DNA from 2 places in the Litoribacillus peritrichatus genome. Region 2 is predicted to be linked to the other one. Evidence: predicted binding sites of a transcription regulator. Region 2 holds the regulator's gene; the other holds the start of a gene.
The links. Region 2 encodes sigma-54, which starts transcription at its own class of promoters, with help from an activator protein. Its sites were predicted from a motif close to TGGCACNNNNNTTGCTNT; they were not measured.

Region 1: a site for sigma-54 is predicted at 2,124-2,141, ahead of ABD744_RS00500 (pilin). Genes of this name have one in related genera too.

Annotation. Positions count from the first base shown of each region.
Region 1 covers NZ_BAABBN010000002.1:97,359-109,177, forward strand. Annotated here, with positions in the region: gene pilB (type IV-A pilus assembly ATPase PilB) at 1-1,070, opposite strand, end outside; gene ABD744_RS00495 (type IV pilin protein) at 1,177-1,560, opposite strand; gene ABD744_RS00500 (pilin) at 1,646-2,068, opposite strand; gene ABD744_RS00505 (hypothetical protein) at 2,231-2,974, opposite strand; gene ABD744_RS00510 (O-antigen ligase family protein) at 3,057-4,835, shown strand; gene nadC (carboxylating nicotinate-nucleotide diphosphorylase) at 4,830-5,690, opposite strand; gene ABD744_RS00520 (DUF1631 domain-containing protein) at 5,903-8,167, shown strand; gene ampD (1,6-anhydro-N-acetylmuramyl-L-alanine amidase AmpD) at 8,238-8,792, shown strand; gene ABD744_RS00530 (multifunctional CCA addition/repair protein) at 8,789-10,030, opposite strand; gene ABD744_RS00535 (hypothetical protein) at 10,086-10,277, shown strand; gene ABD744_RS00540 (hypothetical protein) at 10,413-10,892, shown strand; gene ABD744_RS00545 (LPP20 family lipoprotein) at 11,038-11,658, shown strand; gene ABD744_RS00550 (flagellar assembly protein T N-terminal domain-containing protein) at 11,742-11,819, shown strand, end outside.
Region 2 covers NZ_BAABBN010000015.1:80,354-92,172, reverse strand. Annotated here, with positions in the region: gene lptB (LPS export ABC transporter ATP-binding protein) at 1-720, shown strand, start outside; gene ABD744_RS19770 (RNA polymerase factor sigma-54) at 881-2,398, shown strand; gene hpf (ribosome hibernation-promoting factor, HPF/YfiA family) at 2,535-2,822, shown strand; gene ptsN (PTS IIA-like nitrogen regulatory protein PtsN) at 2,869-3,315, shown strand; gene rapZ (RNase adapter RapZ) at 3,354-4,202, shown strand; gene ABD744_RS19750 (HPr family phosphocarrier protein) at 4,279-4,548, shown strand; gene mgtE (magnesium transporter) at 4,741-6,114, shown strand; gene yjgA (ribosome biogenesis factor YjgA) at 6,162-6,677, shown strand; gene ABD744_RS19735 (YhdP family protein) at 6,724-10,569, opposite strand; gene rng (ribonuclease G) at 10,595-11,819, opposite strand, start outside.

The DNA of each region.
Region 1 (11,819 bases), on a different contig from region 2:
GGGTCTTCAGCGGTTGAAATATTTCTTTCTGGAGTGTTTAAAATATTTAAACCAGTGTAGAGGGAAACTGTTTTTCCAGAGCCAGTAGGGCCAGTTACCAGAATCATTCCTTGAGGCTGTTCTAATGCAGACATATACATGTCTTTTTGTTCTTCTTCGTAGCCAAGAGCATCGATGCCCATTTGGGCGGAGCTTGCGTCTAAAATTCGTAGAACCAGCTTTTCTCCGAATAAACAAGGTAGTGTATTTACCCGAAAATCAATGGACTTGGTTTTTGAAATTTTTAACTTGATACGCCCATCCTGTGGTACACGCCTTTCAGCAATATCCATTTTGGACATAACTTTTAATCGTGCGGATATTTTAGCTGCTATTTGATTCGGTGGCGAAGAAACTTCATGAAGCACCCCGTCGGTTCTGAACCGAACTCGATAACGCTTTTCGTAGGGTTCAAAGTGTAAATCAGACGCTCCTGTTTTGATTGCAGTTAACAACATTTTATTAATGTATTTCACGACGGGTGCATCATCGGCTTCAGACTGTGTTACATCTTGTTCTTCTTCGTCTTCAGCAATCTCTAAGTCGCCAAATTCTTCGTCATCATCGCCAATAGAAAAGCTGGTAGTGTCTGTAGCGTTTAAAAAATTTTCAATCGCTTTTTTGAGAGACTCTGGTTCGACTAAAATTGGATCAATGTTTAATCCTGAGCTGAATTTTATTTCATCAATAGAGTGTATGTTGGTCGGGTCAGATACACCGACAAACAGTGTTTTTCCTCGCTTCATTAAGGGAAGAATTAAGTTCTTTTGAATGAGTTCAGGTTTAATGATGTCTTTTGGAATGTGCTCAGGGTTATAAGCTGAAAAGTCCATGATGGGTAAGCCAAATTCTTCACCTGCTGCAACAGTAATGTCATTCGACTTTGCAAGCTTATTTTGGCAAAGGTAGCTGATTAACGAAACTCCTTGACTTGTTGCTGATTTGCTGGCTTCTATGGCTATTTCTTCTGAAATTATACCATCATCAGCGAGTCGTCTAGCTAAGCCTGACAGCCTTGTTTCGTTATTCATTTTGATCCCCAATATAAATTTGCTATTAGGAATTTATAGCACAAGAATAGACGTTAAGTCAGTGTAATACTTGTCAATTTTATGACTTAGGTATTAGTTTCAGAAATTAGTTCTTTTCGTAGGTTTCGACAACACTGGTATCTGAAGCAAGCGTTACTGTGATTTTATAACAGTCAGTGATATTTCCACCAGAACAGGCTGCTACCGTATAAGTGTAGGCACCGGCATTATTGCCTTCAGGCTTGAAGCCCAGAGTAGTTTCAAGTGGACCACCGCTACCGCCAGTCATAGTACCTGCTACATAAGTGTTATTATTTAAATAATAAGCTTCTTCAAATAACTTAAGTGTTTCTAAGTTATTTGAAGCGACTTTTGTTTGACCTGAACGAACATAGCTGTTGTAAGCGGGGAGTGCGACAGAAACAAGAATTCCGATAATAGCAACAGTAACCATCAGCTCAATCAGGGTAAACCCTTTTGTTTTTATCATGTGCACACCTCAATGTTTTATTCAAGTAAAACGCAAGAAACTCCAAACGGAGTTTCTTGTGAGCCAACTCTTAATTAGCTTACGCTTAATTTACAGTTGTAAATGTAATTGGTGTCAGTACGTTGCCATCTGCATCGGTTCCAGAGATTGACATAGCTGCACCAAGTGTAGCAAGGCCACCAGTTAGACCAACGATACCAACCTGTCCTGTGTCTGCCGCAACTACCGCAGAACCTTTAAATGCATCTAGGGATGGATTCGCTACAGCTTTTTTGTTGCCTTCGTTAAGTGTAGCAACAATGTTTACGCTTGTTCCACCACCAGCAACTTTAGCGGATTCGTTTTTAACCAAACGCATTGCTACTTCCATGTTGCCTTCTACTGCTTCTAAGCGAGAAGATGTGATGTAGCCGTTGTATGCTGGGATTGCTACAGCAGCAAGGATGCCGATGATTGCAACAACGATCATTAGTTCGATTAATGTAAAACCTTTTTGTACTTGTTTCATTCTGATTCCCCTTTGGGTTTGACTAAAAATTAATACCGTTTTGGATGTTGTTGTTTAAGCTATACTGGTGCCAATTTTTATAAATCTTATTTTAATCAATGCGTTAGGTTGTTTTTTTGCCGCAGAGTTTCTTTTTGGTATAGATTGTTATGACAAAAAACGTCACTTTTGGTTGTTTTTTAGTTCTATAAAGTCGACTGGTTTTAGGTTTTCATTGAAAACAAGAATTCCTATGGAAAAACTTCCTTTGTATCGAGCAAAAATAAACTTATCTGTAGTCTTTTGATTCCAAATTTTAATAGCTTCTTTTTCTTGGGGGGTGCCGTTAATGGCTAGGTTGTCAATGTCTATGGGAGCTTGTTGAAAACTGCTCAACAGCTTTAGTTGTGTGTGCTCTTGAATGCCATGATAAGTAGCGATAATGGACTCTGTATAGGCGTCGTAATCCCCTTCTGGAGGCCTGGTGCTGTAAAGTACTGAGGGGGTGTTTTGCTTATCTAAGTCAAAGAAAACGTCTGGATTCAGATCTTGTTTTTTCGCATCAATAAGTTTGATGGGGTAAAACGTTTTATTGTGTACTAGGTAGCTGATACCTATGACTTGTGCGTTATACGCCTGCTTTACACCCCAGCTAAAAGCAATGACCTGAACGATCGCAATGCAGGTTAAATCAAAACAGATGGCTTTTTTTGATTTTAGAGGAGAAAAGACTAGGAAAGTGAGAAACGGACCGAGAACAATATCAACAAATAAAACAATTTTTAAGGCTTGCCAACCACCTTCTGCAGCAAAGAATGGGTTAGGGAACCACTGAGTCAACATATAATAGAGCACAATAGAAAATGCTGTTAGGCTCAATAGAGTATGAACGAGTGTTGCTTTAAACTTTGCGTTGATATGTTTCATAAAATTTAAAGTCCTTTGTGTTTACTGTTGTAATAGCGGTAAGCTAACTGGATTAAAATAAAGTGATAAATATAGGGTTTGAATGATTTTTCTTAAGTCTCGCGCATTTTTGTATGTTTTGTTGATTTGTATGGTTGCAAGTTTTGCAATTTTACCTCAAAACTTTTATCAAACCTCTGGTCTCAGGTTCTTATTATCTTTTGGTATCGCTTCTTTGTTCTTAATTGCGTTTACTTCTAGGCTTCAATCAAGCTCACTCACAGTTTTTTTATTACTTTTACTGCTTTTTGGGGCAGCTTCTCTTTTTTTCAATGGCGTAAACTCAGATAGTCTTCTTTCTTTTATTCAGCTTTGTTCGATCATGATGGTTATGGTGGCTGCCTACTTAGTTGTTCGAGATGAAAGTGAGGAGTCATTTTTTGTTCCGCTAATGAATATCTTGATTTTTGTTGCGGGGTTGGTTGTTTTTATTGGCTTTTTAGAGTCGTTTAGTTCTGTGGATTTGATTTATCGCAGTCAGGCCGCTCCAGGATCAACTTTTTCAAACAGAAACTTTGCTTCTAATGCTATAGCTTTGGTGATTCCTGTTTGTACTTGGTTGGCTTTTTTTCGAAAAGGAACCATAACTCAAATTTTAATTTACACAATGGTGTTAGCGAGTTTATTTGCATTTTTGTCTTTGACCAAAACAAGAGGCGTGTTACTGGCTTTAATTCTTGGCGCTGCATTCTGTATGTGTGTTGCAAAGTGGGTTCATGGGCGGAAACTTAACTGGAATGGGTTTTATTTACCCTTTCGAGTGTTCTTGGTGCTTTCGGCTTTCATTGGGTGCTGGATATTAAGTCCTGCTCAAAAAGAGGTTGTTAAAGTTGCAACGGTTGATAACAGTATTCAGTATCGGCTTGATGCGTGGGGGAGTAGTGCCGGCGGTATTATAGACAAACCAATAATAGGGCATGGTCTTGGGCAATTTCGATCTGTTTTGTATCAAAATTTACAGGGTACAACACTAAGAAATGCGGTCTCTGAAGATAGGCAAATGCTTCATGCTCATAATGAGTATATTGAGCTGTGGGTCGAGCTTGGTTTTATTGGACTAGGGCTGCTTATTGTATTTATTTATTTTTTAATTAAACAAATAAAGCGTAGTTATTCTGAGTTGGCGCTTTTCCTATTGGTTGGTATTTTAGTGTCTTTGATTCACGGCTTTTTCTCTTTTCCTTTGCGTTATGGTGGTACTGCCATAATGTGGGCGCTGATTGTAGGGCTTTACCTTGGGGTGACCTCTCGAAAGGAAGCGCTAATAGCTAGTGATGTACCGAAGGCAGTGAAATACATCTATGGCTTTCTGGTTCTTTTTGTTTTTAGTGGTGTAGGGGCAGTTGGTTATAGCCATTTAAAACATGGTAGCGAGCTTGGTAAGGTCTACCATTCGGGGATGAAGGGCGTAAATTGTGAACAGTTAGCCGACTATGAGCGAAATAAAAGCGAATTTTGGTTGAACGAATATACGGCAAAAGTTACTTACGTTTCAGTGCTGAATCGTTGTAACTATGTGACAAATGAGAGTTACCAAACTGTAAAAAACTTATTTGCTAAAGATCCAACGTTTATTCGTGGCGGCCTCTATCTTGCAAATATTGAATTTCAGTTAGGTGATTTAAATACAGCAAAGTTAAGGTTGATTCCTATGGTGGAGCATCACCAAGAGTTGGTGGAACCCTGGTTGCTGTTGGCAAAAATTTCGATGAAAGAAGAGTCACCAGAGGATGCCCTAGTTTATCTGAAAGCGGCTAGAGCATCAGGCAATAAATTGAAGATGGTTGATTCGGTTACACAGGAGTTATTCCCAGGCTCATAACTCTACAAAACGCATCGATAAATCTAATGCCTTCACGTCTTTTGTCAATGCACCGATGGAGATGTAGTCCACGCCGGTTTCAGCTTTTGCTCGGAGGGTTTGTTGGGTGATGCCGCCAGACGCTTCGAGTTTGGCTTTGCCTTGAAACTGTTCTTTGTTGATGGTTACTGCCTTAACCAGGTCTTCATTGCTGAAGTTGTCCAGCATGATGATATCCGCGCCGGATTTGAGTGCCTGATCCAACTCTTCAAAGTTTTCCACTTCCACTTCAACGGGCTTGCCTGGGGCAATTTTCTGCGCTTGAGTCACCGCTTGTTCAATCCCGCCTGCTGCGCTGATGTGGTTTTCTTTGATTAAAAACGCATCGAACAAGCCTATGCGATGGTTGTCACAGCCACCGGTTTTAACGGCGTACTTTTGAGCAAGACGCATGCCGGGTAGTGTTTTTCTGGTGTCGAGCAGTGTGACGGACGTGCCTTCGACCAGTTTGGTGTATTGATTTGCCAGGGTCGCGGTCGCAGATAAAGTTTGAAGGAAGTTTAAGGCACAGCGTTCTCCGGTCAAAAGGGAGCGGGCAGAGCCTTTTAGTTCGAATAAAACGTCATTGGCTTCAAGTACATCTCCGTCGCTTTTATGCCAGATGACTTCAACGTTGGCGTCGAACTGTTTGAATACTTCATTGACCCAGGCCTGGCCGCATAAAATCCCAGGTTCTCGGGTGATGATTCGGGCGTGGCCAAGTTTGTTTTCGGGGATCAGTAAAGCGGTAATATCTCCATCGCCTACATCTTCCTGAAGGGCTTGTTGTACACTTTGCTGAATGTTGTTGAGTAGGACATTGGAGATCGTGGTCATAAGAAAGTAACTCGTTACATTTTGGTAATTTGACTGGCGTTATTGTAATAGGTTTGGAAGCTGCTCGTAACCGTCAATTTAATATCGTAAAGATACGTAAAAACGTGACGTAAATCCGCATATTTCGGGTATCTTCGTATTAAACTATGATTTATATAAAAACAGTACTTTAGTTTTATCTATAGCACTTGGAACTCATCGGAGAAATGTCAATGAGCCCTCAAAAGAAAGTGGTTTCAATTAATTCTGGAGGACAGACCCAAGTAAAGGGGTTGTCGGTTCCGGTTAAGGCATTTTGTGATCTTTCAGAGAAAGAATTAAAGATGCTTCTTCGTGCGATGTTTGATAGTGCGGATGATACTTTATTCAAGTTGTCCGATAAGGCATCTTCGAACGAACAGCAAGAGCGTTATTTTAATGCGATGAGAGCCGTTCGTCTGCAGCGCCGCCAAATGGAAGCTAAGTTTTTTGAAGGATTTAAAAATTCGGTGAAGGAGATGTCCTCCGGCGTTGCGATATCGTCTCGCCAGGATGATAAAGTCTCGATGGACAGTTTGTCGTTGGTTCAGAACGATGAGCTTGAAGAGCGCGTTGCGCTTGAAACTATGTCCAATAAAACCACGACCGCGAACAAAACATCGCTCAGTTATTTGAATCAGCGTTTGGCCTATTTATTGGCGAAAGAAGATTTAAGTGATGCTGACAACCCGGTTGCTCCAATTAATTTGTGTGATTATTTCAGTGAATCCCTTGAACTGCTGGATTTGGATATTGAAGCACGGCTGTTAGTTTATAAATTGTTTGACCAGTTTGTGTTGGCCAAATTGTCTGGTCTATACGAAGAGATTGATAAATTGTTGGTGACTCATGGTGCATTACCGGATTTAGGCCGAAAACAACCGGCAAAAGTTAAATCAAATTTCGATCAGCAGAACGGGGATGCCGGTGACACTGGTGCTCAAGCTTCAGGTGGCGGTAATGTCACTCAAAACGATTTAAAGCCCATCTTCCGGTCTTTGCAGAAGTTGTTGACTCAGGTTCAGGGGGTGAACAGCGACGTTCTGGTTGCGGCGCCTTCGTATCAAGGGCCGACTCAGCCAACGGCTCAACTGTGCCAGACTTTGTCTACCATCCCAATGCCTTCGGAAGCGGAAGGTAATGAGCTGCAGGCTTGGTTGCAGTTTGATATTCGAAACCATGTGCGCGGTGCCTTGCAGGAATCCGCTCCGGCCGGTCGACCGCTACCAATGAGCCGTAAAGACAACGACGCCATTAATTTGGTGGCGATGTTGTTTGAATTCATTCTGGAAGACAGAAACATCATTCCAGGTATTCGCGCACTTTTGGCTCGCTTGCAGTTGCCGTTGGTGAAATTGGCGTTGCAGGATCAGCGTTTCTTTGACCAGAAGACGCATCCGGCCAGAAGTTTATTGAATTCTTTAGCCTCAGCCGCCGTTGGCTTCAACACCCAGACCGATCGTTTTCAGGAGCGATTGAAGTTCAAGATTGAAGAGGTGGTTACCCGGGTTTGTAATGAATTTGAGAATAATGTCGACTTGTTCGAATTATTAAATGCCGATTTTCAGGTCTTTCAGGAAAAAGAGAGTCGCCGTGTTGAGTTGGTGACTCAACGTTTACAAGACGCAGAAGAAGGCAAAGCCAAAACCGAGAATGCCAGAGAGTGGGTAAAAACGGCACTGCACTCAGTGACGGAGCCGTACCGACCTCTGCCGGAGTTTTTGGATACTTTGTTGTCTGAGGCCTGGAGTAAAGTGTTGTTCCTACATGCGCTGAAATCGGGTCACGACAGCGAAGATTGGAATAATGCGGTGTTTGCGATTGAGCAAATGCTGTGGTCGGTGGCCGGAGAGCATTCCAGAAGCACCCGACCTGTTTTGTTGAAAGTCATTCCTATGGTGCAGAAGAAGATACGTAAGGGATTAACTGACGTATCTTTTAATCCTTATGACAGCAGCCGTTTATTGAAAGAGCTTGAAACGCTTCAAATTAACATGCTGAAAGAAGCAAGCACCAAAGAAGGCACACTTGAACAGGCAGAGCAGTCTAAAAACTGGTTAGTCAAAACCTATACGGCGGCAGAAAAGCTGCGTGATACCGAAGAAGATTTGTCTCCGAATGAAACCATGGTTGCTATCGACCAGGTGCTGACTCAGCAGAATCAGGACGTGGATGATGACTCATTAAATGAGTATCTGGCTAAAGTGGATGATTTTGGCAATGGCAGCTGGTTTAAACTGACCAAAGAAGAAACGGAAATTCGTTGCAAACTGGCGGCAGCGCTGCCGAAACTGAATAAATACATTTTCGTTAATCATGCCGGCATTAAGGCGCATGAATGTTGCCGTGTTGAGTTTGCCAAAATGTTGCAGTCCGGGCAGATCAGTTTGATTGATAACGGTGCTGTGTTCGATCGCGCATTAAAGGCGGTGGTGCAAACGCTTCGCAAACCAGCCTAGTTGTTTCAGCATTTTTGGCCATGGCATGTTAATCTCAAGTTTGTGAAAACAGGCTTGAGATTAATTACTTATGCACATCATCGAAGGTTGGCTGACGTCTGCCGAGCGAATCCCTTCTCCTAATTTTAACGAGCGTCCTGCGCATCGCAGTCCTTCATTGCTTGTTATCCATAATATTAGCTTGCCTCCCGGTCAATATGGCGGTGGCTACGTTGAGCGCTTTTTTCAAAACTCATTAGACAGTACCGAACATCCTTTTTTTGAAGAAATTAAAGCGTTACAGGTCTCGTCCCACTTCTTTATTCGAAGAAACGGCGACATTGTTCAGTTTGTTTCCACCGATGAGCGAGCCTGGCATGCTGGTGTTTCTGAGTTTCAGGGGGAGGATAACTGCAATGATTTTTCGTTGGGCATTGAGTTGGAGGGGACAGACACAGACCCTTATGAACCCGCCCAATACCAATCTTTGACGAAATTGACGAAGGCGCTGATGGCGGCTTACCCGCTCATTACTACAGAGCGTATTGCAGGCCACAGCGATATTGCGCCTGATCGTAAAACCGACCCAGGTCCCGCGTTCAGTTGGGCTGAATATAGGTCGGCCTTGATTAAGAATGAACTCTAAATACGGTCGGGTTTGACGTTAGCTTGTTTGTATTGACGCAGAAGGTCGACACGTTGCCTTGTCAGCTCGTCGCGTATGGCCACGCCTTTCAAACCGGATTTGGCCAGGTTACCGGCATTTACTTGTAGGCAGGCTTGGTAGGCGCCCTGAAGGTAATTGGCCTGGGGGTACGCTCTGTTTTCAAAGCCGGTTCTGCCGCGTGCATCGGCTTCACAACTGGTCAGAAATTGATTAAACCGTTCCGGCTTTCGCCAACAATCCAATTGATTTAGCAGCTTTAAAAGTGTGGACGGTTTCAGTTCAAACACGGTGTGGCACTTGGTGTGTAACTCTCCGACGAGTAGGGCGAGTTCTTTCGGTTTGTTGGGAACTTTCAATCGCTCACACAGCTGTTTGATGAGCGGAAGGCCTTCTTTTTCGTGGCCAATGTGTTTCGGCAAAACGTGTTTTGGGGTGACGGCCTTGCCGAGGTCGTGGGTCAGGGCTGAAAAACGCACTTCCAGCGACTCGGAAAGACCTGCCGCTTGTTCAAGCACCATCATGGTGTGAATGCCGGTGTCGACTTCCGGGTGGTATTCTTTTCGTTGCGGTACACCAAACAAATTGTCAATTTCAGGAAAGATGACTTGAAGGGCGTTGCAGGCTCTAAGTGTTTCAAAATACACCTGAGGAGAGCGCTCACTTAATGCTCTTTCGGTTTCTTTCCAAACTCGTTCAGCGGTTAAGTAGTTGAGCTCGCCAGAACGGGAAAGGGATGTCATCAGTTGCAAGGTTTCTGGTGCAACGGTAAAACCAAGGTGATGAAATCGAGCAGCAAACCGAGCCACACGGAGGACTCTTAGTGGGTCTTCTATGAAGGCTTCGGAGACGTGTCGTAATTGCTTGTTGTTAATGTCCTGTTGACCATTGTACGGATCGACGAGGTTCCCTTTTTCATCGAGCGCCATTGCATTAATGGTCAGGTCTCTTCGTAAGAGATCTTCCTCTAAGGTGACATCCGGTGAAAACTGGCATTCAAACCCTTGATAGCCGTGCCCTTGCTTCTTTTCCATGCGGGCTAAGGCGTGTTCTTCCTGTGTCTCTGGGTGCAGAAATACCGGGAAGTCTTTGCCGACGGATCGGTAGCCGAGTTGCTCCATTTGCTCGGGCGTTGATCCTACGACCACCCAGTCTCGGTCATAACTGGGAATATTGAGTAATTTATCTCGAACTGCGCCGCCGACTAAATAGGTTTTCAAATCTTGCCTCTAAAATAATGGGTACTTGCCGATAGTAATCGAAAGGAGGTGTTTTATGAACAAGCGTATTTCGATTTTACTGCGTTGGTCGATGATTGGCTGCATTGTGTTTGGGTTGTCTGCCTGCGCTTTGGCTGGCCGAGTACTGGAAAACCCGTATGAATTCCCGGACGTTGATGATTACCCGCTTGCGGCGCCAAAGACTCAGCCTGTTTGCATTATACAGCCGTGTGCCAATTATCACTAAGTTTCCGCCAGTATTTGGTCGGGTAGACGGGGTTGGGTTACGGAGGTTAACAATCCTCTATCAAAAAAGAACTCAAGAATCACCATGCGTTGTCGATACTTTGATTAGATACTAACGTTTTCAAGGCCGAAGCTCATGAAACTGCACATGTTATTGATTGCTGCCTCCATTGGACTGGCAGGATGCGAAGTTCATCATATTCATCATTTTAATGAAGATGACCTGGCGGGGTGTAATTGCAATAAACCGAGTGCAGCAGGCTATACTCAAAGCGGTCAGAGTTTGCCTCATGGCTACGGTGAAAACGTAAAGGTGTTGCCGCCCATTTATCAGCCGATACTCCCTTATGGCCAACCTATGGTGCAACAGGCGCCGCCTCAGGTGCAGATGCCTGAATATTATAAATTGACCCCGGTTGATCCCAATAAAGTTCAAGGACAACAGGCTCCGGCGCAGGCCCCTATGTCTTATTCCCCGTATTATCAGCCGCCTGTTCAACCGGTCCAGCAGCCGGTGATGCCTATCCAGATGTCGTCAAACTCTGCCAAGCAAAGTGACGGTAACATCAGGACGTATCTGTTCCAGCCCGCTGGTGGCGTGGTCTATCAATACTGATGAATTAGGCAGTTAGCCGTTGACTTGATAAGGTTCTGAATGTGTTTCAGGCATTGCACTTCGGGCTGAAAATTAACTTGGCATACTATTTGATCAATCTCTTGGCAAAGTCATAAAAGCGGCAATAAATTGTCGGAGGTTTGTCATGAAGATTCTATCTCTCGCTCAAAGCGTGTCTGTGGCCGTAGTGGCCTTGTCTATTTCTGCCTGTTCGAATCATCACTTTTTACAAGGTAATGGTTCGGCAAATAATGCTCCGAAAACAGAAACTCAGATTCAACCTGTGGTTCAGTACATGGATCGCCCGGCGAATTCTCAGCCTCAAGTGATTCGGGTGAAAGGTTATGGGACGATTCAGACCAAGAAAAACCTGAATAAGGCTCAGCAGCACCTTATGGGCATGCGAGCTTCTAAGCTGGATGCCTATCGGGCAATGGCTGAACGGGTTTATGGTACGGCGTTGGAAGGTGGCTCCAGTATTGAAAACCTGATCATGCAAGATGATCGTTTTAAAACGTATGTGGATGCCTTCGTTCATGGGGCCAAGGTGGTGACCAGCGAGAAGAAAAAAGACGGCATCTACGAAACCGTTCTTGAGATGACTCTGGATAAGGAATTTTTTGTTTGTTTGTCGGATGTGAATTATCTCACCGCCAATACCGACTGCCGTTCGCCTCTGCCGCCACAAACTCAAGGTCGTTCCAACTACTATGAGCAAAGTAAGCATATTCGTGCCGGCCATAAGCGCAGTTACTTCTTAGATTGAATGTTGATGGTTCAGTTAGAGATCTCAATGGTTTGAAATCAAGATTCTTATGCCACAGAGCAGTGGTAAGTGAGGGTATGCGGGTGTTAAAGCTAATACTTCGTTGGGTGTCGCTGTCCATGCTGATGGTTTGTACTTCCGTAGCTTGGTCGAAAACTGTG
Region 2 (11,819 bases):
ATTTTGGAAGCCAAACATCTGGCCAAGAGTTATAAATCAAGAAAGATCATTCAGGACGTTTCACTCTCCGTATCCAGCGGCGAAGTGGTTGGCCTGCTCGGCCCAAACGGCGCAGGTAAAACCACCTGCTTTTACATGATTGTAGGTTTGGTTAAGCCCGATAATGGCACTGTCAGCATTGATGGCAAAGACATCACCCACTACCCCATGCACGGACGAGCTGAAGCAGGGTTAGGCTACCTGCCCCAAGAAGCTTCCATTTTCAGAAAACTGACGGTATCACAGAACATTTACGGCATTTTAGAGCTGAGAACCGAATTATCCAAAGCACAAAAGCAAGAAAAGCTCGAATACCTGCTTCAGGAATTTCACATTACCCACATTAGGGATTCATTGGGTATGAGTTTGTCAGGCGGTGAACGACGTCGCGTTGAGATTGCCAGAGCGTTAGCCACCGACCCACAGTTTATTCTTTTGGATGAGCCTTTTGCAGGTGTCGACCCTATTTCAGTCAATGACATTCAAGGCATTATTAATCACTTAAAAGGGTTGGGGATTGGTGTTCTGATTACCGACCATAATGTCCGAGAAACGCTCGGCATCTGTGATCAGGCCTACATTGTTGGCGAAGGACACATCATTGCCCAGGGCCAAAGTGAAGATGTACTCAACAATCAAAAAGTAAAAGATATTTACCTGGGAGAAAACTTCAATCTCTGAGGTTTTGAGACAAACAAGACACACAAATCAACACTGTCGCTTTTTTTTTGGTTTATACTTGGTTGCCAATGGCAAATAAATTGCTTGTATGGATTTTATTTTAGATACTTTTAGGTACACCATACATGCTGAGTGAAAGCATAAGGATACGTTGTAATTTATGAAAACATCGCTTCAGCTCAAGATGGGTCAATCCCTGACGATGACCCCTCAGTTGCAACAAGCAATTCGCTTACTGCAATTATCGACCCTCGACCTTCAGCAAGAAATTCAACAAGCATTAGAAAACAACCCGATGCTTGAAGTGGAAGAAGATTTCGAACAAGGCCCGCAACAGTCCATTGAAGACAAAATGGCTGAAAAACCTCTGGATCAACAACCAAGCGCCGAACAAGAAGAAATCAACAACACCAATACTGACGAAGTTTCAGCCGAAGGGGAATGGAACAACGACATCCCGGAAGACCTTGGTATTGATACCGGCTGGGACGACATTTATCAACACACCCCGACTTCCGCCGTCGCACCCTCTGACGACGACGGTTTCGATTTCGAATCCAGAAATTCCGTCACCGAAACCTTACAAGATCACTTGAGCTGGCAGCTGAACCTGACGCCAATGACGGACACAGACAAAGTCATTGCCGAAAACATCATTGATGGTATCGATACCGACGGATACCTTCAGACGTCTGTTGAAGACATCTGCATCAGCGTTAATCAGGAACTCAACCTGCCTGACGAAGAACAAGTTGAAACGGACGAAGTGGAAGCGGTTCTGACTTTGATCCAACGCTTTGACCCGGTTGGTACCGGCGCCAGAAGCCTTCAGGAATGCCTTCAGGTTCAGCTCAATCAAATGCCTCCTGAAACACCGCATTTGCCTGAAGCCAAAATTGTGGTTTTACGCTACCTCGAATTGCTCGGCAACAAAGATTTTGCCGGCATCATGCGAAAAGCACGTCTCAAAGAAGATGTACTGAAGAAGATCATTGATTTAATTCAAACCCTTCACCCTCGTCCCGGTGAACAGATTGACCAACAAACCCCCGACTATGTTGTACCCGATGTGGTCGTTCAAAAAATACAGGGTCGCTGGCGGGTGGATCTCAACCCCGAAATCACCCCTAAGATTCGAATCAACCCAAGCTATGCGTCATTGATACGCAGAGCGGATAACAGCACCGATAATACGTTCCTGAAAGACAACATGCAGGAAGCCAAATGGTTCCTCAAAAGCCTTCAGAGCCGAAATGAGACATTGCTGAAAGTATCGACCAAAATCATGGAGCATCAACGTGGCTTTTTAGACTACGGTGATGAAGCAATGAAACCATTAGTTCTGCACGATATTGCTGAAGCTGTGGAAATGCACGAGTCCACCATTTCCCGGGTGACCACTCAAAAATACATCCATACGCCACGCGGTATTTTCGAACTAAAGTACTTCTTTTCAAGCCATGTGAGCACAACCTCCGGCGGGGAATGCTCCTCTACGGCGATCCGCGCCATCATTAAAAAACTGGTCGCAGCCGAGAACGCCAAAAAACCGCTGAGCGATAACAAAATCGCGACCTTGCTGGGAGACCAGGGCATTAAAGTTGCTCGTCGAACCATTGCAAAATACCGTGAAGCCATGAACATACCACCATCGAACGAGCGTAAACGTTTGGTTTAAACAACTTGATACATATCATTGTATTCGAAGAACGCAGGGGCTATATTAAAGGTGAAGGGGCGGCAGACCCCTCTGGTTTGCACATCGAAACTGGAAAATCACTGGACCACAATATACAAATTTAAGGAGTCCGTATATGCAAGTAAACATCAGTGGCCAACACCTCGAATTAACACCCAACATTCGCGAATATGTTACTTCCAAATTAGACCGACTTGAGCGACACTATGACCAGATAACCAACGTTCAAGTTACCTTAAGCGTAGAAAAACTAAGACAACAAGCAGAAGCCAAGTTACATGTAACCGGTGGAGAGGTGTTTGCTAACGCAGAGCATGACGATTTGTACGCAGCAATCGATGCTCTGGCTGATAAGCTGGATCGCCAACTGATTAAGCATAAAGAAAAAGCCAAGGCCCGTTAAACCACATGTAGCTGCGATGATAAAAGAACGTGATGAGCAGCATTGAATGGATTTAAAAACCATATTACTACCAGAGCGCACCTTAAGGTGCGCTTCCTGCCAAAGCAAAAAAAGAACCATAGAAGAACTTTCAAAAATATTTTCCGAGACACTGGCAGGTCCCTCTGAGCACGAAATTTTTGACGCATTTATTGAAAGAGAGCGTCTTGGCAGTACAGGCCTTGGCGACGGTATTGGGATACCCCACTGTCGGTTAGCCGCTTGCAAACAGCCAACCGGGGTGCTTCTATTACTGGAGACACCGATTGATTTTGACTCTCTGGATAAACAAAAAGTGGACTTGGTCTTTGCGCTGATTGTGCCGCAAGAAGCCAATGACGAACATTTGGACATACTTGCAACCATAGCAGGCAAGTTCAGCAGTCCTGAGTTTAGGGATAAATTAAGGTCGACCACAACCGATTCCGAACTCTTCAGAGCAATCACTGATTAATTTTGGATTTAACCTAGAGTAAGAGTTAGACCCTCGTTATGAAAATGATACTAATAAGCGGCCGCTCTGGCTCTGGTAAAAGTTCCGCCCTTCACGCTCTGGAAGATTGCGGTTTCTATTGCATTGATAATTTACCCAGACCTTTACTTACCGACCTGATAAAAAACATTGCTAACCATGTGGAGTATGAAAACACCGCCGTTAGTATTGATGTTCGCAACTTTTCAGGGGACTCAGACCAGCTGAATAACCTGCTGGCAGCCCTCACAGAATACAACATCGAACACCAGATCATCTTTTTAGACAGCTGCGAAGATATCTTAGTCAAACGTTACAACGCATCTCGCCGAAAGCATCCGCTTACTTCAGAACAACGCTCCCTGAGGGAAGCCATCCAAAAAGACAAAGAACTGTTAACGCCTCTGATGGACGCAGCGGATCTGGTTGTTGACACATCGAATATGTCCATCCATGACCTTAGAGACTTAATTCGAAATCGCATTACCGTCCATCAGTCCCATGAAGTTTCTTTGCTGATTCAATCATTTGGATTTAAGTACGGGGTCCCAACCGACAGCGACTTAATGTTCGATGTACGCTGCCTACCCAACCCCTACTGGGAACCGAGTCTTCGTAACTTTAATGGAAAAGACCCGGAAATTGCCGAATTTTTAAGTCACCATGACAGCTCAAAAAAAATGCTGGCCGACATACAAGGCTTCATTGAATACTGGGTGCCCATGTATAAGAAAAGCGGCAGAGCGTATATCACCATCTCCATTGGTTGTACCGGAGGCTGTCACCGTTCTGTTTATATTGCAGAACAATTGACTAAATACTTCAATACGCTATATTCTGAAGTTCATTTAAAGCACATACAGCTTTAAATAATATTTATAATATTATCAACAACTTCCAGTTTAGATGCTCGATCAGATTCACACTCGAAAGGAAAACATGTACATGCAGCAAATTGAAGTAACCTTAATCAATAAATTAGGACTTCATGCACGCGCTGCCGCCAAACTGGTCAATACGGCTTCCAGTTTTTCTTCTGACATTTCCATACAAAAAGGCGCTCAAACCGCCAACGGTAAAAGCATCATGGCGGTTATGATGCTGGCTGCATCCTGCGGTACCGACCTGGTGATTACCGCCAAAGGCGATGACCAGGGAAGCGCACTTGAGGCCTTGGAAAACCTGATCGCAGACCGATTTGATGAACCTGAGTAAATTTAACAAAATCAATACACTACATCTTCATTTTACTTTTATACTATTCATCATAAACAAACATCTCTGATAAACCTGAAAAAGACAAAAGAAACCGTCGTTCACAGCACAGAGATCAAACAAACAAAACGCCCAACGGCCTTCTGTTATAAAAATTTCGAACGAACACTTATCTTTTCGCAGGCGTGATATATGGCAGCAACACTGACCAATAAATCAAGCTCTTCTCGAATGAGGACGCTTAACAGAGCACTGGAATCCGGAGCGCTCAATCAGGTCAGTCGTATGCTTAACCATACACTTTCCAGAGCAGAACTCGGCCACCTGCTCGAATCATCGCCGCCGCGTACCCGTAAGATTTTATGGGAACTGCTCGATAAGAAGCGTCAAAGTAAAATTCTTCCCTTTCTCGGTGATGAGCTGATTGCAGACGTTCTGCGAGACATGAGTGCCGAAGAAGTGGCAGATGTGACCGTTGATGGTGACATCGACATTGACGATGCCGTAGACATACTTCAGGTACTTCCTGAAAAAGTTACCCAAGACGTTCTGAACGTCATGGACGATCAAAATCGTCAGCGAGTAGAGGCCATTCTGTCCTACCCGGAAGATACCGCTGGCGGCCTGATGAATACCGATACCGTCACCATTCGAGCGGACATTACCCTCGACGTGGTGTTAAGGTACCTTCGCAGGCACGAAAGCATACCAGCAACCACCGATAACCTGATCGTAGTGAACCGAAAAGACGAGCTTATCGGACTATTACCTATTTCTATCTTATTGGTTTCCGACCCGTCGATCACGGTACGTGAAATCATGGAAACTGATTTTCACCGAATCACAGCAGACACACCGGATGACCAGGTCGCACAATTGTTTGAACGGGAAGATTTGGTTACTGCCCCCGTCGTCGACGGAAACGGCAAACTGCTTGGCCGGATCACCATTGATGATGTAGTTGATGTTATCCGTGAGGATGCCGATCACTCCCTTATGAGCATGGCCGGCCTGGATGAAGAAGACGACATTTTTGCTCCGGTTTTCAAAACCAGTCGCAGACGCGCAGTCTGGTTGGGAATAAACTTACTCACAGCATTTTTAGCCTCGGCCGTTATCGGGATGTTCGAAGCAACACTGGAAAAAGTGGTGGCCCTCGCTATCTTAATGCCTATCGTCGCCAGCATGGGCGGAATCGCCGGCAGTCAAACACTGACCTTGGTCATTCGCGGCATTGCGACCGGGCACATCAGGAACAACAACTTAAGCTGGTTACTGAGCCGTGAGATTTTAGTAGGGCTGATAAACGGTTTGCTCTGGGGCAGCGCCGTTGCCATTACGGCCGCGCTGTGGTTTTCGGACATCACCATCGGCTTTATTATCGGCGGAGCCTTGCTTATCAATCTGGTTATCGCGGTATTTTCGGGCAGTATGCTTCCGTCTTTGTTAAAATCAATGAATATTGACCCGGCACTTGCCGGAAGTGTGTTACTCACGACCATTACGGACGTGGTTGGCTACCTGGTATTTTTAGGCATGGCTACCTTATTTTATAATTTAGCATAAGCACAGTAACCCGTTTCCGCCCCAAATAAATCAAGGCACTGAATTCCATGGCACGTAAAAAACGCGAAGTATTTGAAGACGACGAAATCGAAATCATCAGTAAATCTCAACTTAAACGAGAAGCGCTTGAACTACAGGAAATAGGCAAGCAACTGATCGAGCAAAAAAAGTCGGTATTGGATGCGTTGAATCTGACTGACGACTTGCATGAAGCCATTGTCGAACACAAGCGTCTCAAGCAAAACGAAGCCAAACGTCGCCATATGCAATACATCGGTAAGCTCATGCGTGAAGTGGATGCCGAAGCCATCTCCGCTGCACTGGAAAAGAACCGGGCAGGCAGTGACCAGCAAATCGGCCACTTGCATACGGTTGAGCGCTGGAGAGACAAACTGATCGAGAACGATCAAAATATTACCTTGTTTATGGACGAATACGAAAACGTAGACCGTCAACAACTCAGGCAATTAGTAAGAAATGCCAAAAAAGACGTGGAGCAAGATAAAAATCGCGGCAACACCAAAAAGCTGTTCCAATGGCTGAAGGCAACCATTCCTTTCTAAGATCAGATCAGAATTCGATCTGACCAATACCCAGTAAAACTAACCATTACTTCTGCTGGGTATTAACCTTGGACTGAGCCTCCAATATCGGCTCATCCCAAGTTCCAGACACCTGATAGTCCACCCCAACAAACTGATCTACCACACCACCCCAAACCTGCTGTCCAAGCAATAGCAACCCCCCGACAATCGGAGCGACTCCCGCTACTACCACAGCAATAGGCAGCGTGCCACTGACCGGTACGGTCAGACGCAGTTGATAGTCCAAAGTTTCTTTCGCCAGATTGGTGGTACCGGAAATCAACATTTGAGAGCTTGGCCCACGGATAGTCACAGGTGAATCCGTAACTAAGACCTCTTTATTCAAAGATAACTGACCGGAAACCTCATCAAAAGCCAGCCCGGTCGAATAAACATCGCTGAAATCCAGCTTAAGACGACGACTTAACGAGCTCAAGTTAAAGAGACCAAACAATTTCAGGGTGTTGGCCGATTCACTGACGTTTAAGAAGGCTCCGTCATTCATAGCCAGATCAACTAACCCCTGTGTTCGAAGCCGGTTAAACGAAGCCGGGCTCCCCTCCCAATAAAGAAAGGTATCCAATTGTGCGGATTTACTTCGAATGGTCGGGTCATAACCCAGTTTTTTAGATACCTCACTGACATCACCGGCCTTCAGGTTACCGTCCAGATAGGAGGTATGACGTCCATCAATGAAAGTCCACCACAACTGTCCATTAGCGGCAAACCCAAGCGTGTTGGAATCTTTAACCGTAAGCAAAGTGCCTTTCTTAATGGGCTGGAAATTTCCTCGCCAAACACCTAAATCCTGCCCTGCCACTCTCAACTGCCGAATAGAGATGTTCATTGCTGGTATCACCGACGGGTCCAGCCCGGCTAGCGGGTCATCATCAATGTTATATACCAGCCTAGATTGCAACTCATCCTTAGTTAATGGCTTCTTAGCTGCTTTTTTAAGCTTCTTCTCTCCGCCCAACCTCAGATAGTCCAGTTCGACCTGAATTGCTTCTGCATCTGACTTAGGGGCACGCACTATACCTGCAACCTGCCGGGAGCGAACCGCAACTCGGTGAGCAGAAGGAGAAGACGAAACACTCAAAGACAATTCATCCAACTGCTCACTGCCCAATTGGGCCTGTTCAATGGCTACGTCTGCATAAACAGAAAGACCGTCTGAGGGCCCTTTGTTATTTTCCACTTCAATGTCAGCAAACACTTCCAACCAAGATTTAATGTCCAACTTGGCCAGGCGCGCAAACAAGAAAGTTCCCTGATCAGGCACTCTTGAGTCCTTAGGTAATTGACCAAAAGAAATTGTCGTCCGGTCAATGCCGTCCTTGAGAGCGGTATTCAAATCTACATTTAACGCGCCTACATCAATCGCGTGTTCAGTCTCTGTCTCAGCCAACTTACCTTGATAAACAAAAATAACCGAACTTTCAGGGTCAGGTTTGGCCATCGGATGCGGCAAGAGAGAAACAACGCCTTGCAAATCCGACCGAACATCCACTGTCACTTCTCCGTGCTCAAAAACGGAGACATCAAAAAAATATTTGAGGTTGCCAGAGAGGTAGTTTTCTAAGTTCTTAGGCGCTTTCTGCCAGCTCAATAATTCTGGAACCCCTGCCGTGCCGCGCCCCTTAATGACATAACGATCCTGCTCAGTATTCAACTCCAATTCAACCGGGCCTTTTAACGCTTTCCCCTTCAGATCTTTCACCGAAAGTAACGACTGATCGTTATAGTAAATACTGCCTGTGACCTGGCTAACCTCGGGAAGATCCGGAAGTACCACCCGCGCCGCCAAAGGATTCACTTCAACATCAATGGCTGTAACTTCTTCACGATCAAGATCGAACGTTAACTTGGTGTGAAGTTTTGCGTCGCCTTCAACCTCCCACTCTCCCATAACAGCACCAAGGGTGTCATTCAGTGGCGAGTTTTCAATGAACCGGTAAAAGCGCTCCAACCGAGACTTTGACTCAACACCGATATCAAGCGAATAGGCATCTTCTTTCCAAATTTCAGGAAAATAAACGTTCAGGTTTTGAATAGGGTTCCCTAAGGCAACTGCATCGTGGACCTGAGCCGTCAGTTCTTGGTTGGTTAACGCGAAATGGCCTGAAAAGTTTTCCACTTCAGGCCAGGACGGGTCAAATTCGAGTGACTTACCAAACGCTTGGGCATCTATCAGCAACGTATCTTTCACAGGAACAATCGGGTCTATCGTCGTTGTGAACAGCAGCCGTCCATGCTTGACCGCCGTTTCCGGTAAAGAGGCTTGCAACCAGGTTAATAACGAAGGATCTAAATCAATAGGCAAGTATTCCAGAATTTGGCCTGCATCACCGCGCGTCACTTGAACATCCACCCCAAGTCGGGCTTCGTCGGCCGGCATCTCCAGTTCAAAGGCAAAACCCACGCTGGCATCAATCGATGGAGAGTCCAGCTTTAAACCATCACTGTAGGCACGCACCACATTTTCATCGTACCACCAATCCACACGACCAGAGACACGATCAAAATGCTGAGACCTTTGAAAAACTTCCGGGAACGACAAGGCCGTAGAGCCTGCTTCGATGTTAATAAAGCCACGGTCCTGCTCCAGGACTAACTTACCATGGATGTTGGTCGCACCCGGGGCACCTTCCCAGGGTTCAGCGCTCAAACCTTCAACCTGAGCTTCAAGTCGGAACTCGCCTTCGGAGTTCAGCCAGGCCACAGGGTGATTCAGTGTCCCTTTGGGCGACAGCACAGAAATGTCTTTTTTTAAGGTCTCCAGTTCCGATGGCAACCAACTGACTGCGTCCACCAGAGTCTCCAAATGTACCTCAGGCGTTGTCCACCACCAATTTCCTTGATAATCACAAATGACACGATGGGCATCGCTGGATTTAAGTACTCCGTTTAACTCAACCTGGGCCTGTGGAATATTGATCGAGCAATGATTGTCCGAAAAATTACCCGCTACCAGGACTTCTTTCGAAGACAACTTGAAATGTCGGCCATCTTCTTTATTTCGGACAGTAAAGTCACCCAACTCTGACTGACTGACAAAATCCACACCCCGATAAGACCAGTTAATCCAGGTTCTGACGGTCGTTGCCAAACGGTCGATCTGATAGGTTTCAGACAGCGTAATTCGATCGGTCCAGTCCAGCGAATCCAGGTCTTCCACTTCAATAAACAGATCGAAATTGAAATCCGGGTCGCCAGGCAACTCAATGGCTTCGCCACGAAACGTCATATCAATGGGGTTACGACTGCCTTGCACTTCACCTTCAATTCTGGAGTAGTCCCCTTGTTTGGATAACACCAAATCGAGCTCCATGGCTCGATCAAACGGCTCATCCGCATGATAGAGGTGCAGTAAAGCCCCTCTTATATCAATATTACCCTGATAAAAAAGCAAATCGATCCAACGGTTTATTTCCAGGCTTGCATCGTTTGACACAGGCGAATCGGACACCACCAAACCATCCAGCGACCAGGACAAGTCGCCCTGTTGCCGTATCGTCATTTCCAGTCCATCGACCACAACTTCATTCAGCACAGGTCGAAAATACCAAATCGATTTCAAGGTATTCAGCTCGATGATTATATTCTTAGCATGAGCGAGCGGCTTGCCACTTTCTTGATGAACCACTTTCAGATCTTTAAACGCTAACAGAGGATTTACGCCCGACATCTGATTGTAAGTCTGAGCAAACGACAGATCATAGCCAGACTCTGTTTCAATCCAAAGCTCAATGTCTTTACTGTAGCGGTTGTATCCCCATAACATCACCTGCGCTAATGACCAGGACACCATAAAAACAATGGTGCACAGAAAGAACACCAGCCACAGCCAGCGCTCTATTTTTCGGGTCATTGAGGTAATCGGTAGAGACATATTTTTAACGAAGCACTACATCAAACTGCTCTTGGGAGTAATCCAAATCAACCTGAAACTGAATGGGTGCCCCAATAAATTGTTCTAAATCCGCAACACTGGCGGATTCTTCATCCAACAACATATCCACCACCGCTTGTGAAGCCATCACCATATAACTGGTGCTGCCATACGCTCTGGACTCTCGGATGATATCGCGGAAAATCTCATAGCAGACAGTTTCCGCAGTTTTCAGGGTGCCCCGACCTTCACAGGATGAACAAGATTCGGTTAACAACTGCCCCAAGCTTTCACGCGTTCGCTTACGGGTCAGCTCGACCAAACCTAAATCAGATACACCACTGATCTTGGTCTTGGCATGATCTTTTTCAAGCTGTTTTTCCAGCATTCTCAAGACCTGCCGCTGATGCTCCTGATCTTCCATATCAATGAAATCAAGAATCACAATCCCGCCCAGATTTCGTAATCGCAGCTGACGACCAATCGCGGTCGCGGCTTCCAGGTTGGTTTTAAAAATGGTTTCTTCCAGATTTCGATGACCAACAAAACCACCCGTATTTACATCAACGGTGGTCATGGCTTCGGTCTGGTCGATGATAATGTAGCCCCCTGACTTCAACTGAACCCGGCGGGTCAGGGCTTTTTGTAATTCATCTTCCACACTGTAAAGGTCAAAAATAGGCCGCTCACCCGGATAATACTCGAGCTGAGACACCACTTCAGGAACGTACTTTTCAGAGAAACCAATGCACTTTTGGTAGGTTTCCTTAGAGTCAATCCGGATTTTTTCAATATTAGGACGAACCAAATCCCGAAGTGCCCGCTTATACAACGGAAGGTCTTCGAAAATAAGAGCCGGTGCTTTGACATTGCTCATACTGGCACTGATGTATCCCCACAGCCGTTTCAAAAAACGAACATCGGCCAGAATATCCTCACTTGGAACGCCATCTGCGGCCGTTCTTAAAATAAAGCCATCGGCATGGGCACCACCTTCATTTTCATCCTCAACGCTTTCACTGACGATGGTTCTAAGGCGATTCCGCTCTTCCTCGTCCTCTATTCGTTGCGAAATGCCTACATGATCGTTGTCTGGCATATACACCAAATAACGAGAAGGAATCGAAATTCTGGTGGTTAATCGCGCCCCTTTACTTCCAATCGGGTCCTTGGTGATCTGAACCACAATCTCCTCCCCTTCATTCAGGAGAGAACTGATGTGATCCGGT